2 regions of the Stenotrophomonas sp. YJH_SMC_14-1 genome follow, and region 1 is predicted to be linked to the other one. Evidence: riboswitches for the same ligand, from Rfam matches in the RefSeq annotation. Region 1 holds a riboswitch; the other holds the start of a gene.

Region 1 (8,408 bases):
CACCACCCAGGCGGTAGGCGCGATGGACAGCATGGCCCAGCACCTTGCCGACCTGGCCGCCTTGTAGCGGCGCGGCAGACGCCGGCAGATTCCGTGCTGGGCATGGGTGGCACATGCGCCTGTCACCCAGACGCGGTAAACAGGACATTGCCCATGTCCATCCGCAGGAAGGTCGATCATGCAGAGCACGCTCCAGGTCACGCTGTTCGGCCCTCTTGGCGACAGCCCGGCGTTGCAGTTGCCGGGGCTGGAGGGGCCGTCGGTGGCCATCCAGGAATCGGCCCTGCGGCGCTTGGTTTCCGATCTCTACACCGCGCGTTCCCTGCTCAACCCCGAGCAGCTGGACGAGGCCCGGCAGGAACTGGATCGCGTGCTGGAACGCTGGGCCGACATCCATGAGGGCCTGCTACTGGATGTGGAAGTGCATGGCAAATGAGCGACGTTGCGTGGTTGCCGCCGCGTGGGCAGGGCCGGCGCGCATCTCGCTGAACCGCGTCCCCAGTTGCGGATGAAACATTTTGCACTGCGCAAAAGCTGTGCTATCAATACAACCCATGAACGCAGCCGCCACCCGCTTTTACTGGTATTACTTTCCGAAGCCATTGGCGGAGGAAGGACTGCGCTCACCCTGAAGAAAGCTTCAGACGCATTCCCGAAAGCCGCCAGCGAACCTGGCGGCTTTTTTCATGCCGCCACGCTGGGGACCCCCAACGTTCCGGAGACCTCCCCCAATGCCCCCGCACACCGACGACCTGCGTATCCGCACCATCGAACCGCTGACACCGCCTGCCCAGCTGCTGGCGATGCTGCCGTGTGACGATGAAGCCTCCGACACCGTCAGCGCCTCGCGCGCGGCCCTGCACCAGATCCTGCATGGCCGTGACGACCGCCTGGCGGTGGTGGTTGGCCCATGCTCGATCCACGACCCGAAGGCCGCCATCGAGTACGCCCAGCGCCTGAAGCCGCTGCGTGACGCGCTGGCCGGGGAACTTGAAATCGTGATGCGCGTGTACTTCGAGAAGCCGCGCACCACGGTGGGCTGGAAGGGCCTGATCAACGACCCGGACCTGGATGGCAGCTTCAGGATCGACAAGGGCCTGCGCATTGCCCGTGGCCTGCTGCGCGACATCAACAAGCTCGGCCTGCCGGCCGGTGTCGAGTTCCTCGACGTGATCTCGCCGCAGTACATCGCCGATCTGGTGGCCTGGGGCGCCATTGGTGCGCGCACCACCGAAAGCCAGGTGCACCGCGAACTGGCCTCGGGGCTGTCGTGCCCGGTCGGCTTCAAGAACGGCACCGATGGCAACGTGAAGATCGCCGCCGACGCGGTGGGTGCGGCCTCCAATCCGCATCACTTCCTGTCGGTCACCAAGCAGGGCGGCACCGCCATCGTGTCGACCACTGGCAACCCGGATTGCCATGTGATCCTGCGCGGCGGCAAGCAGCCGAACTACGATGCAGGCAGTGTCGCCGAGGCCTGCCAGGCGCTGGCCAAGGCCAAGCTGCCGACTCGTCTGATGATCGACGCCAGCCATGCCAACAGCCTGAAGAATCCGGACAACCAGCCGAAGGTGATCGAGGACATCGCCGTTCAGTTGGAAGACGGTGAACAGCGCATCGTCGGTGTGATGATCGAGAGCCATCTGGTCGGTGGTCGCCAGGAACTGGTGGAAGGCCAACCGCTGGTCTACGGGCAGAGCATCACCGATGGCTGCATCGACTGGGACACCACCGTGACGGTGCTGGAGCGACTGGCCGCGGCCGTGCGCGCCCGTCGCGACGTGAAGGTGTCCGAAGCCGCTTGAGTGCGGCACGTGTGTGGATGGCGGCCAGCGCCTGCGGGGGTGCGGCCGCGATCAGGGCCGGTCGGAGTTGGAGACCGGCCCATCTGCACCGGCGATGCGCCTGGCGCTGCGCATGAGCGACAGCGCCAGGTACATCGCCGGGGTGGTGCGGATTCCGCCGCGCGAACCTCAATGCACTTCGTCGTGGTACACGAACTTCGGCATTTCCCAGCGGTAGTGGATCGCCAGCAGGCGTAGCGCGAAGCCGCCGCCGAGGCAGCACAGGATCGCGGTGGCGTCGGCCACGCCCCAGTGCAGCAGCAACAGGTAGGCCGCGCCGGTCAGCAGCGCGATGATCGCGTACAGCTCCTTCTGGAAGATCAGCGGCACCTCGTTGCAGAGGATGTCGCGCAGCACGCCGCCGAACGCGCCGGTCAACATGCCGGCGATCAGCACGATCGGCATCGCATGGCCGGCTTCGCGCGCAATCGAGCAGCCGATCAGGGTGAAGGCGATCAGGCCCAGGCCATCGAGCACCAGGAAGGTGCGGCGGAAGTGGTGCATCCAGCGCGCCACCCAAGTGGCGATCAGCGCCGCGCATACGGTGAAGCCCAGGTACTCCGGATGCTTCACCCAGCCCAGCGGGTAGTGGCCGAGCAGGATGTCGCGCAGTGATCCACCACCGAGGGCGGTGACGCAGGCGATCATGACCACGCCGAACAGGTCCATGCGGCGGCGGCCGGCGGCCAGCGCGCCGGTCATGGCTTCGGCGGAAATGGCGATCAGGTAGATGATGGACAGCAGCATTGGGCAGGCTCCGGGCGCGGTGGGGCCGGCCATGCGCGACTACCGCCACTGCCTGCGCAATGACGGGATGACGATGACCGGTGCCGCTCCCGCTGTCCTTTTGCCTGAGAGTTCAGCGGCATGGGCCGCGTGCCCCTTCGGCGGATCGTCCCGGGCATGCCCGGTGACCTCTCTCCAGCTCGGCGAGTCGAATGCATGGTTGGTGGGATTCCAGCCCACCGGCCTGAGCGATCATGGGAGCCTGCGCCTTCGGCGGGCGCCAGCGCGGCGCCTCTCTCCTGCATTCGGGCGCCAGTATATCCGCTGCAGTGCAGCACGGCATAATCCGGGCATGGCCCCGTCCCTCCGCCCGTGGTTCCTGTACCTGCTCGAATGTCGCGATGGCAGCTATTACGCCGGCATCAGCACCGACGTGGACGCGCGTTTTGCCGCCCACCAGGCCGGCAAGGGCGCGCGCTACACCCGGGCCCGGCCGCCGCTGCGCGTGCTGGCCGTGCGCGAGTACCCGGACCGGGCCGCCGCCTCGCGGGCCGAATGGCAGCTCAAGCAGCAGCCGCGGGAACGCAAGCTGGCCTGGCTGCAGGCGGTGGATGCTGGGTCCCTGTAGATCCATGGCATACATGGATGCCTCTGTGCCGCCATGCGATGATCGCCCAGCCCTCAGCGCTGGAGACCCGGATGTCCACCGTCGCCCTGTTGTTCGCTCTCTCCGCGTCAACCAGTCCCGCTGCCGACCCGGCCACCCTCGCGGCCATCGAAGCCACCTGCCATGACTACGTCGACGGCCAGCTGGAGGCCGACCCGCAGCGCGTCGCCCGCTCCCTGCACCCGGACCTGGCCAAGCGCGCGGTCCTCGGCGATACGCCCGACGAGCGGCTGGGCCTGCGCCGCATGTCGAAGGAAGAACTGGTCGCGCTGACGAAGCAGGGCGCGTTGAAGACCCCGAAGGATCAATGGGACCGCCGCTGCACGGTGCTGGACGTGACCGGCAATGCCGCCTCGGTGCGATTGGAAACGCCGTGGTTCGTCGATTACTTCCACATGGGGCGCTTCGACCAGCGCTGGGTCATCGTCAACGCGTTGTGGTACCCGAAACCGAAGGCGAAGTGAGCACGATGCGTGCCGCCGGTAAGGCATGGGTCTCCGTCGTCGTACTGGCCGCCGGCATCGCACTGCTGCCTGGCCTGCTGTACCTGCTCGGGCTTGCCCTGGTGGGCGGTTGGCCGAAGCCAGCAGACCGTGTGCCCAGTGGTGTGGCTGCGTGCACCAGTGAACCGCGAACAGGATTTCAGCCGATGAATCCCTGGAGTTTCGCCGCGCAGTTCTTCGACGACGACGCGATGAAGAAGAAGGTGCCAGAGGTGGAACGGGAGGCGTTCTGGATTGCCCGCCGCCATCTTTGGCGGCAGCCACGGCACGACATGCTGCGCTGGCATCTGAGCAGCACGGCACTGACGATCTGGATTACCCGCAACTGGAGTGCCGCGCAGATTGCCGACACCGCAAGGAAGGAGGACTTCTGCCGCGCATGGTCGAAACGGCGGGCGCCCGGCGGCCCGATGAAGCGGTAGATCCACGCCATGCATGGATGATGTTGACGGAGTCAGAGCCCTTTCCTGCGGAAAGGGATCGGACCGCGTGGCAGCCGGCCAGCGGCGGGCACTACCGCCTCGGTCGCCGGTCTTCCTGGTCATCACCGAAGATGATGCGCGCGCTGCGCTGGTAGCTCCAGTACGCCACGGCCCAGTTCAGCAGCACTACGATGCGGTTGCGGAAGCCGATCAGGAAGAACACGTGCGCGGCCAGCCAGAACCACCAGGCCAGCACGCCCGACAGCTGCAGCCGCCCCAGGTGCACGATCGCGGCCATGCGACCGATGGTGGCCAGGTTGCCGTAGTCGGCGTACTTGAACGGGCCGGGCTCGGGCTTGCCGTGCAGGCGTGCGCGGATCACCTCGGCCACGTATTTGCCCATCTGCTTGGCAGCGGGTGCCACGCCGGGTACCGGCTTGCCGTCGGCCTGGCTCAGTGCGGCCAGGTCACCGGCCACGAACAGCTCCGGGTGATCGGGCAGGGTCAGGTCCGGTTGCACCGGCACGCGGCCGGCGCGGTCCAGCGGCACGTCCAGCGTGCGCGCCAGCGGTGAAGCGGCCACGCCGGCGGCCCAGACCACGGTGCGGGCCGGTACGAACTGGTCACCGAGCGTGAAGCCCTGGCTGTCGATGTCGCTCACCGGGGTACCGGTCAGCACTTCCACGCCCAGCTTTTCCAGCTGGCGGCGTGCTTTCAGCGAAAGTACTTCCGGGAACGAGGACAGCACGCGCGGGCCGGCCTCGACCAGCCGCACCTTGGCGCTGGCCGGGTCGATGTGGCGGAATTCGTTGCGCAACGTATGCCGCGCGATCTCGGCCAGGGTGCCGGCCAGTTCAACACCGGTGGGACCGCCACCGACCACCGCGAAGCTCAGCCATGCGGCCTTCTTCGCCGGGTCCGGTTCCGCCTCGGCGCGCTCGAACGCCAGCAGCAGCTTGCGGCGCAGCGCGATCGCATCGTCCAGCGTCTTCAGGCCGGGCGCATCATCGGCCCACTGGTCGTTGCCGAAGTAGGCGTGGGTGGCGCCGGTGGCCAGCAGCAGGCTGTCGTAGTCCAGCGTGCTGCCATCGGCCATGCGGATCTGCCGGGCCTGCTTGTCGATGGCGACCACTTCGCCGAGGCGGACTTCCACGTTGCGCTGGTGGCCGAGGATATGGCGCAGTGGTGCAGCGATATCCGGCGCGGACAGGCCAGCGGTGGCCACCTGGTACAGCAGCGGCTGGAACAGATGATGGTTGCGGCGGTCGACCAGGGTGATGCGTATGCGCTCGCGGGCCAGGGCACGGGTGGCCCAGAGACCGGCAAAACCGCCGCCGACAACAACCAGGTGGGGAACGCGCTCGCGACTCATCGACTCACTCCAGTGGGGGCATTGGGGGAAGCGCCTGGCATCTTCGCACGGCGACTGCCTGTCACGTCAGCGCCCGCGTGGATCGGCGATACTCGGGTTCAGGCAACCGCCCGCGAGGAGTCCATGAGCGAACCGGAAAAGCGCATCGCCCTGTTGATCGACGCCGACAATGCGCCGGCCTCGAAGATCGACGAGGTGTTGGCCGAAGTGGCCCGCTATGGGGTGGCCAACGTGCGCCGCGCCTATGGCAACTGGAAGAGCCCGCGACTGAAGGGGTGGGAAGCGGTGCTGCATGAGTATGCGATCCGTCCCATCCAGCAGTTCGCCTACAGCAAGGGCAAGAATGCCTCGGACATGGCGATGGTGATCGATGCCATGGACCTGCTGTACGCACGCAACCTGGATGGCTTTGCCATCGTCTCCAGCGATGCGGACTTCACCCCGATGGTGATGCGCCTGCTGACCGATGGCGTGAAGGTGTACGGTTTCGGCGAGAAGAAAACACCCGAGCCGTTCGTCAACGCGTGCTCGAAATTCACCTACCTGGAAGCACTGGGCCAGACCCACGCCAGCGTGCCGGATACCGAACAGGCCTCCAGCGAACAGGCCTCGAACGAGCCGGTGGCCAACGACGATGCGCGCCCGCGCAAGAGCGGTGCGGAAATGCGTAGCGACACGCGGCTGGTGAAGATGCTGCGCCGCGCGGTGTCCGCGGCCGAGGGCGAGGATGGCTGGTCGCACCTCGGCCCGGTCGGCAGCCAGATCGGCAACCAGGCGTCGTTCGACCCGCGCAACTATGGCTACGGCAAGCTCAGCGATCTGCTGGCCGCGATCGGCCTGTTCGAACTGAAGAAGGATGGCAAGTCGTCCTACGTGCGCGCGCTGCCGAAAAAGAACCGGTAATGCCGGCCGCTGGCCAGCGAGGAACCGGTAGTGCCGGCCGCTGGCCGGCAATTCCCGGACGCCAGATCCCGCATCCGGCATGCACACACCCCGCCCGATCAGGGGTATCGTTGCCGCTCGCATTGCCAGCAAGGAATACCCGCATGTTGAAGATCTGGGGCCGTCGCAATTCCAGCAACGTCCGCAAGGTGCTGTGGTGTGCCGAGGAAATCGGCCTGCCGTACGAGTCCATCGAGGTCGGTGGCAGCCACGGCGGCACGCAGACGCCGGAATACCAGGCGATGAATCCCAATGGCCTGGTACCGGTGATCGAAGACCACGGCCTGCCGCTGTGGGAATCGAACGCCATCGTGCGCTACCTGAGTGCGCGCTACGCGCTGGGCACGCTGTACGCCGAAGACCCGATGGAACGCGCCCAGGCCGAGAAGTGGATGGACTGGAGCACCTCGCGCATGGCGCCGCTGTACACCGACCTGATCTGGGGCATCATGCGCACCGCCCCGGCCGACCGCGACGAAGCGCGGATCAATGCCGCCATCGTGCGCGCCGGCGACTACCTGGCGATGGCCGATGCCACCCTGGCCAAGCAGCCGTGGCTGTCCGGCGAGACATTCGCGATGGGTGACATCCCGCTGGGCTCGCTGATCTATGCCTGGTTCGAACTGCCGATCCAGCGTCCGGAACTGCCGCACCTGGCCGACTGGTACGCCCGTCTTCGCGAGCGCCCCGCCTATCAGCGCGGCGTGATGTCGCCGCTGACGTAAGCGAAAGCGTCCGGGGTCAGAGCCCTTTTCTGCGAAAAGGGATCCGACCCCAGGGCATCGGGGTCGGATCCCACCCGACGGGTGGGCTCTGACCCCTCAATAAAGATCCGTCGGATCCACATCCAGCGACCAGCGCACCTTGCGTGCTTCCGGCAGCGCATACAGCTGCGGTACCAGTTGCGAAAGCACCCCGTGCAGCGGTGGCCGCTGCGCGGCAGACAGCAGCAGCTGGGCGCGCTGGTAACCGGCGCGCCGTGGCATCGGCGCCGGCATGGGTCCATAGGCTTCCACCACGTCCTGCTCGCCCAGCAGCTGTCGCGCTGCCAGCAGGAATGCATTGGCATGCTCCACCTGCTGCGCTTCGGCGCGCATCAGCGCCAGATGCGCGAACGGCGGGAATCCTGCGGCCTGGCGCTGGTTCAACTCGGCCTGCGCGAACGGGTGGTAGCCACCGCTGACCAGGGTTTCCAGCAGTGGGTGCCCCGGGTGATGCGTCTGCAGCCAGACTTCGCCCGGGTCGCGCGCGCGTCCGGCGCGACCGGCGACCTGGATCAGCTGCTGCGCCAGTTTCTCGCTGGCGCGGAAGTCGGCGGAGAACAGGCCTTCGTCGATGCCGGCCACCACCACCAGGGTCAGCTTGGGCAGGTCGTGGCCCTTGGCCAGGATCTGCGTGCCGACCAGGATGCCGGGCTGGTCGCCCAGTTTCGCCAGCTGTTGTTCCAGTGCATCGCGTCGCGACGTGGTGCCGCGGTCGATGCGCACCACCGGGAAGTCGGCGAAGGCGGCGGTGAGATGTTCTTCCAGGCGCTCGGTGCCGATGCCCTGCGGTTGCAGCGCCAGACTCCCGCACGCGGGGCATGCCAGCGGCGCCGGTTGCCGCGCACCGCAGTGATGGCACTGCAGGCGACGACCGCCGCCATGCACGGTCATCGGTGCATCGCAGCGGTTGCATGGCGCGGTCCAGCCGCAGTCGTGGCACAGCAGTACCGGCGCATAGCCACGGCGGTTCTTGAACACCAGCACCTGCTGGCCGCGCTGCAGGTGCTCGCCAATGCCGGCCAGCACGTCGGCCGAGAGGCCGTCATGCAATGGTCGCTTGCGCACATCAAGGATGCGCACGCGCGGTGGCCGCGCATCACCGGCACGCTGCTTCAGGCGCAGGTGGGTGTAGCGCCCGGCATAGGCGTTGTGCAGCGTCTCCAGTGAA
Region 2 (8,408 bases), on a different contig from region 1:
TGGTCGAACCTGTGGGACCAGCTGGAACCGTACCCGGGCGCCGGCAGCCTGGACATCACCGCGGCGCTGGAAAAGCAGTACCAGACCAACCTGAGCGCGGCGCTGGCCAAGGCCGGCAAGGATGCCAACGTGGCCGCGCAGTACAAGGCGCAGCGCGAGGCCGAACTGCGTACCGCCAAGCAGATGACCGAGCGCGCGCAGGACTTCTACGTGTCGCTGGGCATGCCGTCGCTGCCGCAGTCCTACTGGGAAAAGACCCAGTTCATCAAGCCTGACGACCGCGACGTGGTCTGCCACGCCAGTGCCTGGGACATGAACATGGAAGGCGACGTGCGCACCAAGATGTGCATCAAGCCGAACGAAGAGAACTTCACCACCATCTACCACGAGCTGGGCCACATCTATTACGACCTGGCCTACAACCCGCTGCCACCGCTGTTCCAGGGCGGTGCCAACGACGGCTTCCATGAAGCGATCGGCGACACCATCGTGCTGGCGATGACGCCCAAGTACCTCAGCTCGATCGGCCTGGTCGATGCGCCGACCGAAAGCCGCGAGGCGGTCATCAACAACCAGATGCGCATGGCGCTGTCAGGCGTGTCGTTCCTGCCGTTCGGGCTGATGATCGACCGCTGGCGCTGGGGCGTGTTCGATGGCTCGATTACTGCCGACAACTACAACAAGGCGTGGTGGGACCTGAAGGCCAAGTACCAGGGCGTGGCGCCGGCCAGCACCCGTGGCGAAGAGTTCTTCGATCCGGGCGCGAAGTACCACGTGCCGGGCAACACCCCGTACACCCGCTACTTCCTGGCGCGCATCCTGCAGTTCCAGTTCTACAAGGGCCTGTGCGATGCGGCCGGCTACAAGGGCCCGCTGCATGAGTGCACCTTCTACGGCAACAAGGAAGCCGGCCAGAAGTACTGGGCGATGCTGAGCAAGGGTGCCAGCCAGCCGTGGCAGGCCACGCTGAAGGAGCTGACCGGTACCGACAAGCTCGATGCCGGCCCGATGATCGAGTACTTCACCCCGGTCAACGAGTGGCTGAAGCAGCAGAACGAAGGCCAGATGTGCGGCTGGCAGGCCAACGCGGCCCCGGCGGCAAAATGAAAAAAGGGGCGGGTCCGCGAGGATCCGTCCCTTTCCGGTAGTGCCGGCCGCTGGCCGGCAACTACGCGATGAAGACCCAACGGGCAGCCGGCCAGCGGCCGGCTCTACCGAAACAGCAGTCAGCTGTTCTTCTTCGCGGCCATCGCTGCGGCCAGCTCGGCCTTGAATTCCTCGAAGGTCTGGCCCTTCTCCCTGGCTTCGGCCTGTGCGGCATCGCGCAGTGCATCGGAGTACATCAGGCGCACCGGCGTGCCGTTGCGTTCGTGCAGCTCACCGGCCTGCATGATCAGCGCCAGCACCTGTGCGGCGCTTTCGCTGTGGCCGGCAATGCGGCCATCCATGCCCAGCACCCATTCGCCGTCGCGGCGCACGACACCGGCCAGCAGGGTGCGCTGTGCATCGCGCAGTTCCGCATGCGGCTCCACCGGCGAGGCCTGCGCGGCGGCCTTGTTGGCGGCCTGCTTTTCCTGGCGACGGCGCTGGTCGCGGCGGGTCTTGGAGCTGGTGGACATGGTGCGGTACCGCTGCGAAGGGGGGCGCAAGGATAGCGCACCCCGCCCGCAGCACCGCTTCACACCCCTCAGTCCAGCACTTTGCCGTGCCGCCAGTAGCCCATGAAGGTGATCGCGCGGCGGTCCAGCCCGCAATCGCGCACCAGATGGCGACGGATCGCCATCACGGCCCCCGCCTCGCCCGCCACCCAGGCGTACAGCGGCCCGGCCACCCGGGTATCGGCCTGCTCCCAGAGGATCTGCGTATCGACGTCGATCTCCTCCAGCGCATCGCCGGCAGTCACGCCCGAGGTCGCTGCCAACCGCGCCTGGACCGCCTGCAGCAACCGCTGTCCGTAGGCGGCCTGCCCGCGCGGCAGCCAGACCAGCTCGGCGCTGGAGGGCGCCTTCAGGTGCACCGCATCACCGGCCTGCGCCACCTCCAGCAGCGCCAGCGTGCGCGGTGGGTCGACCATGGCCGCCAGTTCCTCGAGGATGCCGGCCACCGCAGGCAACGCGGTTTCATCGGCCACCAGCAGCACCTGGCCGACACCGGCCGGTGGCTTCCACTCCCAGCCCTCGCTGCTCTCGGCACAGTCGGCGTCCGGGGCCAGCAGCACTACACGGTCGCCTGGGCGGGCGTGCATGGCCCAGCGCGAGGCGGGGCCGGTTTCGCCATGGATGACGAAATCGACGTCGACCTCGCCCTGCTCGGCGCGCAACTGGCGGATGGTGTAGGTACGCATCGGCGGGCGCTTGTCGTCCGGCAGGGCCCGGTAGCGTGGGTACCAGTCTTCACCGCTGGGGACCTGCGGCACCTCCTGGCCGGGCAAGGGGAAGAACACCTTGATGCGCTGGTCAGGGCCTTCGGTCTTCATCCGCGCCACGTCGGCACCGGTGAACACCATGCGGTCAAGGGAAGGGGAAAGAACGCGGCGCTCCTTCAGCGCCACCTCGAACAGGCGGTAGGTCTGCTGCGCAGCCATGGGGAACCTCATGCAACGACATCGGATTGGCTGGCTGTCGTGCATCCACGCACCGGCTGGCTGGAGTGCCCAGCCTAGTCCGGTCGTTCCTCTTCGCAAGCGTTGCGGGCAAAGCGGCCGGCCCTACCCCTGCGCGCTGCTCAATGGCCCGTGCAGGCCGCCTGTGCCGCGCGTTCACGCTGGTGTTCCCAGTACCAGAACACGAAGCCGGCGGCGAAGAACGCGGCCTGCCCCAGCGCCAGGTGCAGCGGGCTGGCACTGAGCAGCGGCGACACCACGCCGGCCACCACCGTGCTGATCATCAGCTGCACGAAGGCCTGCAGCGACGAGGCCAGGCCGCGCTGGTGCGGGTACATGTCCAGCACCGCCAGCGCCAGGATCGGGAAGATCAATGCCATGCCCATGCCGCCCAGGAAGATCGGCAGTACCGCCCATGGCAGCACGAACTGTGGCGACAGCGCCACGTAGCCGACATTCAGCAGCACCGACAGCGCACACAGGCCGAAACCAATGGACACCTGGCGGGTGGGCGTGGTGTGCCCGGCCATGCGCCCGGACAGGAACGAGCCGGTGGTCATGCCGCCGATGGTGGGGATGAACAGCCAGGCAAAACCACCCTCGCCCAGATGCAGGTGCTGCATCACGAACACCGGCGCCGAGGAGATGTACAGGAAAATGCCGCCGAAACCGATGCTGCCGGCCAGCGCCAGGCGCAGAAACCGCGGGTTGAAACCGATGCGCACGTAATCACGCAGCAGCACGCGCGGCGACAACGGCACCCGTGCCTCCACCGGATGGGTTTCCGGCAGGTAGCGTGCAGTGGCCGCCAGCAGGAGCAGCGCAAACACCACCAGGAACCAGAAAATCAGTGGCCAGCCGGCGCCACTGAGCAGGATCCAGCCGCCAATGATCGGTGCGATGGCCGGAGCGATGCCGAACAGCATCGATACCTGGCTCATCAGACGCTGCGCGTCGTGTCCGTGGTACAGGTCGCGGATCACCGCGCGGCCGACGATCATGCCGACGCCTGCTGACAGGCCCTGCAGCGCACGGAACGCCAGCAGCGTGGTCAGGTCGGTGGACAGCGCGCAGCCGACCGAAGCGCCGACGAACACCACCAGGCCACCGAGGATCACCCGCTTGCGGCCCCAGGCATCGGACAGCGGGCCGTGCGCAAGGCTCATCAGGCCGTAGAACAGCAGATACACGCTGATGGTCTGCTGCACCGCCACCTCGTCCACCGCCAGGCGCTGGGCCAGCTGCGGGAACGCCGGGAAGATGGTGTCGATCGAGAACGGACCGAACATGGCCAGGCCGGCGAGCAGCAGGGCCATGCGGCGGGTGGAGGGAGCAACAGCGGCGGTCATGGGAAAGGCGTCCGGCAGGGCCATGCGCGGCACGCACGGCGGGCGCCGGTCCCCTGCAGCAGGGACGGCGCCAGATGAATTCGGGTATCCGCCCATCATAGGTGGGGATTGCACCTGATGCCATGCAGCAGTGCACAAAACGCACGGACGGGCCATCGGCCATTCAGGCGCGGCCTCCAGGACCGAAGGCGGCCGCCGCGCCCGCAACGGGCTATAATCGGCGGGCAACACGGTGGGAGAAGCGGAACACCGCTGCCGAAGGCGCAACGCCCGTAATCGCTCAGGCCCGATACCACCCGTAACACAACTCTGGAGAGACCGGTTCGATCCGGCGCCGAAGGGGCACGAAGCTGCGGTCCGCCGCGCTTTTAAACTCTCAGGCAAAAGGACAGAGGGGCGCCCCGCAGACCGCCGACCGGCGGCTTGTGCCCGTGCGTGTGCCCTTTCCTGACGGATCCTTCGCCATGTCCCAGAACACCCCTTCCCTGCGTGAGCTCGAGCACCACAACGCGTTCGTCGAGCGCCACATCGGCCCCAACGACGCCGAGATCGCGCAGATGCTCGACGTCGTCGGCCACGCGTCGCTGGATGCGATGACCGACGCCATCGTGCCGGCCAAGATCAAGTCGCCGGCACCGCTGGCACTGCCGGAGTCGATGACCGAAGTGCAGGCACTGGCGAAGATCCGTGCGATCGCCGACAAGAACACCGTGCTGCGCAGCTTCATCGGCCAGGGTTACTACGGTACCCACACGCCGAACGTGATCCTGCGCAACATCCTGGAAAACCCGGCGTGGTACACCGCCTACACCCCGTACCAGGCGGAAATCTCGCAGGGCCGCATGGAAGCGCTGATCAACTTCCAGACCCTGTGCGCCGACCTGACCGGCATGGAAATCGCCAACGCCTCGCTGCTGGACGAAGCCACCGCCGCCGCCGAAGCGATGACCCTGGCCAAGCGTTCGGCCAAGTCGAAGTCGGACACCTTCTTCGTGCACGACGCCGTGCACCCGCAGACCCTGGAACTGCTGCGTACCCGCGCCGAGCCCATGGGCATCGTGCTGCGCGTCGGCGCCCCGGCCGAAGCGCTGGAAGCAGAAGCCTTCGGCCTGCTGCTGCAGTATCCGGACACCTTTGGCCAGGTCGGCGACTACAAGGCGCTGGTCGATGCCGTGCACGCACGCGGCGGCCTGGTGGCCGTGGCCACCGACCTGCTGGCCCTGACCCTGCTGGCTGCCCCGGGCGAATGGGGCGCGGACATCGTTGTCGGCAACAGCCAGCGTTTCGGCGTGCCGTTCGGCTTCGGTGGCCCGCACGCCGCCTTCATGGCCTGCCGTGACGCCTACAAGCGCTCGATGCCGGGCCGCCTGATCGGCGTTTCGATCGATGCCCAGGGCAACCCGGCCTACCGCCTGACCCTGCAGACCCGCGAACAGCACATCCGCCGCGAGAAGGCCACCTCCAACATCTGTACCGCGCAGGTGCTGCTGGCGGTGATGGCCTCGATGTACGCCGTTTACCACGGCCCGGAAGGCCTGACCCGCATTGCCCGCCGCACCCATCGACTGGCCTCGATCCTGGCCGCAGCGCTGCGCAATGCCGGCGTGCAGGTCGGTGGCGACTTCTTCGACACCCTGCACGTCACCGGCGTGCATGCCGATGAAATCCATGCCAAGGCACGCGCCGCCGGTTACAACCTGCGCGCGATCGACAGCGACTCGGTCGGCATCAGCCTGGACGAGACCACCACCCGCGCCGACATCGTCGCCGTGGCTGCGGTGTTCGGTGCCTCGCTGGACGTCGACGCACTGGATGCCAGCACCGCCGACGCGCTGCCGGCCGGCCTGCTGCGCCAGTCCGCGTTCCTGACCCACCCGGTGTTCAACACCCACCACAGCGAACACGAACTGCTGCGCTACCTGCGTTCGCTGGCCGACAAGGACCTGGCGATGGACCGCACGATGATCCCGCTGGGTTCGTGCACCATGAAGCTCAACGCCACCGCCGAGATGATCCCGGTGACCTGGCCGGAGTTCTCGCAGATCCACCCGCTGGTGCCGGCCGACCAGGCGCTGGGCTACAAGGAACTGATCGACACGCTGGAAGCGATGCTGGTCGAATGCACCGGCTACGACGCGGTCAGCCTGCAGCCGAACTCCGGCGCACAGGGCGAGTACGCCGGCCTGCTGGCGATCCGGGCATACCACCGCTCGCGCGGCGAAGGCCACCGCGACATCTGCCTGATCCCGGATTCGGCGCACGGCACCAACCCGGCCTCGGCGCAGATGTGCGGCATGAAGGTGGTGGTCACCAAGACCGATGCCAACGGCAACGTCGATGTGGAAGACATCCGCCTCAACGCCGAGAAGTACAGCGACCGCCTGGCCGCGATCATGATGACCTACCCGTCCACGCACGGCGTGTTCGAGGAAGAGGTGGTCGAGATCTGCGAGATCATCCACCAGCACGGCGGCCAGGTGTACACCGACGGCGCCAACATGAACGCCCTGGTCGGCGTGGCCAAGCCCGGCAAGTGGGGTTCGGACGTTTCGCACCTGAACCTGCACAAGACCTTCTGCATCCCGCACGGCGGCGGCGGCCCGGGCGTCGGCCCGTGCGCGGTCAAGGAACACCTGGCCCCGTTCCTGCCGGGCAAGCTGGGTGACAACGGCCCGGTCGGCATGGTCAGCGCCGCCAGCTTCGGCAGCGCCTCGATCCTGCCGATCAGCTGGATGTACATCGCGATGATGGGCCGCGAAGGCCTGCGCAAGGCCACCCAGGTCGCGCAGCTCAACGCCAACTACATCGCCAAGCGCCTGGCCCCGCACTTCAAGACCCTGTACACCGGCCGCAACGGCCTGGTGGCACACGAGTGCATCCTCGACGTACGCCCGCTGGAGAAGACCAGCGGCATCGGCGCCGAGGACGTCGCCAAGCGCCTGATCGACTTCGGCTTCCACGCCCCGACCCTGAGCTTCCCGGTGGCCGGCACGCTGATGGTCGAACCGACCGAGAGCGAATCGCTGCACGAGCTGGACCGCTTCATCGACGCGATGATCCAGATCCGCGAGGAGATCACCGCGATCGAAGACGGCCGCCTGGACCGCGAGGACAACCCGCTGAAGAACGCGCCGCACACCGCCACCGCGGTGACCGCCAGCGAGTGGACCCACGCCTACCCGCGCGAACTGGCTGCCTTCCCGCTGGCCAGCCTGAAGCAGAGCAAGTACTGGCCGCCGGTGGCGCGCGTCGACAACGTGTACGGCGACAAGAACGTGATGTGCGCCTGCATCCCGGTCGATGCCTACAAGGATGATGAAGTCGAGGCTTGATTCCTCGCGGCATCGGTAAAGAGAACGGCCCGCGCAAGCGGGCCGTTTTCATGAGGGCGGGTAGACCAGGGTCCACACCCACGGTAATCCCGATCACGGGTCCGGCATCTGCCCCAGGCTCAACTGCCACGACACGCCGAAGCGATCCTGCACCCAGCCGTAGCGGTTGCTGAAGTCATAGTCGCCCACCGGCATCAGCCAGTGGCCGCCCTCGCCCAGCACGCGCGCGGCGCGCTCGAACTGCTCGGCGCCGGAGCACTCGACGAACAGCGAGATCGACGGGCTGAAGGTGAAATCGTGCACGTCCAGGCTGTCAAAGCACAGGTAGTGGGTGCCACCGAGCAGGAAGATGGCCTGTCGGACCTGCCCGGGCACGCCGGCACCGGCGCCGTCCGGATGGCGCTGCATTGCCAGCAGGCGGAAATCGGCGAAGGCCTCGGCGTACAGGGCCAGGGCGGCCTCGGCCTGGCCGGTAAACATCAGGAAGGGGCGACTGCGCAGCATGCGGTACTCCCGGTCGACGGGCCGATGACGGCCCACACGATGAGGATGGCACGGCGGATGTGCAGCCTCCGTGGTAGTGCCGGCCGCTGGCCGGCAGCTTCAGTCACGCCTCGCGCATGCGCCGCGCGATGGCGCTGCCGGCGGCGATGGTGGCGGTCAGCGCCACCATCGACAGGAACTGCAGGCGGGTGTGCGACTCGCTCAGCAGCAGGCCGAAGATCAGTGCCAGGATCGCCAGCGCGCAGCAGGTCAGCCACGGGAAGCCGGCCATGCGGAACGGCAGCCGGGTACCCAGGCGATCCGCGCGGCGGCGCAGCACCAGCTGCGACACCAGCGACAGCGTCCACACCAGCAGGCAGGTGGAACCGACGATGTTCAGCAGCACCGGCAGCACCCGGTCCGGGAACAGCAGCTCCATCACCGTGGCGGCGAAACCGAACAGCACGCTGGCCAGCACGGCAATCACCGGCACCTGGCGCGGATCGGTCCAGCCCAGCACGGCCGGCGCTTCACGACGCTGCGCCAGCGAATACATCATGCGCGAGGCGCCGTAGAGGTTGGCATTGAGCGCCGACAGCAGCGCGATCACCGCGATCAGGGTGATGGCGGTGCCCGCGCCCG

What was found. Region 1 has a riboswitch for glycine ahead of AC5P9P_RS18435 (trimeric intracellular cation channel family protein). Riboswitches for the same ligand answer to the same signal wherever they lie in the genome.
Region 2: another riboswitch for glycine. It lies ahead of gcvP (aminomethyl-transferring glycine dehydrogenase); the one in region 1 lies ahead of AC5P9P_RS18435 (trimeric intracellular cation channel family protein).

The regions. Positions count from the first base shown of each region.
Region 1 covers NZ_JCAFVK010000011.1:10,395-18,802, reverse strand. Annotated here, with positions in the region: gene AC5P9P_RS18450 (DUF6616 family protein) at 1-67, shown strand, start outside; gene AC5P9P_RS18445 (hypothetical protein) at 179-436, shown strand; gene AC5P9P_RS18440 (3-deoxy-7-phosphoheptulonate synthase) at 732-1,805, shown strand; gene AC5P9P_RS18435 (trimeric intracellular cation channel family protein) at 1,974-2,591, opposite strand; glycine riboswitch at 2,674-2,779, opposite strand; glycine riboswitch at 2,793-2,882, opposite strand; gene AC5P9P_RS18430 (GIY-YIG nuclease family protein) at 2,923-3,198, shown strand; gene AC5P9P_RS18425 (nuclear transport factor 2 family protein) at 3,270-3,701, shown strand; gene AC5P9P_RS18420 (hypothetical protein) at 3,707-4,162, shown strand; gene AC5P9P_RS18415 (NAD(P)/FAD-dependent oxidoreductase) at 4,254-5,534, opposite strand; gene AC5P9P_RS18410 (NYN domain-containing protein) at 5,658-6,437, shown strand; gene AC5P9P_RS18405 (glutathione S-transferase family protein) at 6,581-7,201, shown strand; gene AC5P9P_RS18400 (primosomal protein N') at 7,298-8,408, opposite strand, start outside.
Region 2 covers NZ_JCAFVK010000002.1:582,877-591,284, forward strand. Annotated here, with positions in the region: gene AC5P9P_RS07690 (M2 family metallopeptidase) at 1-1,107, shown strand, start outside; gene AC5P9P_RS07695 (hypothetical protein) at 1,227-1,619, opposite strand; gene AC5P9P_RS07700 (siderophore-interacting protein) at 1,688-2,584, opposite strand; gene AC5P9P_RS07705 (multidrug effflux MFS transporter) at 2,725-3,951, opposite strand; glycine riboswitch at 4,251-4,353, shown strand; gene gcvP (aminomethyl-transferring glycine dehydrogenase) at 4,416-7,283, shown strand; gene AC5P9P_RS07715 (VOC family protein) at 7,377-7,787, opposite strand; gene AC5P9P_RS07720 (amino acid permease) at 7,891-8,408, opposite strand, start outside.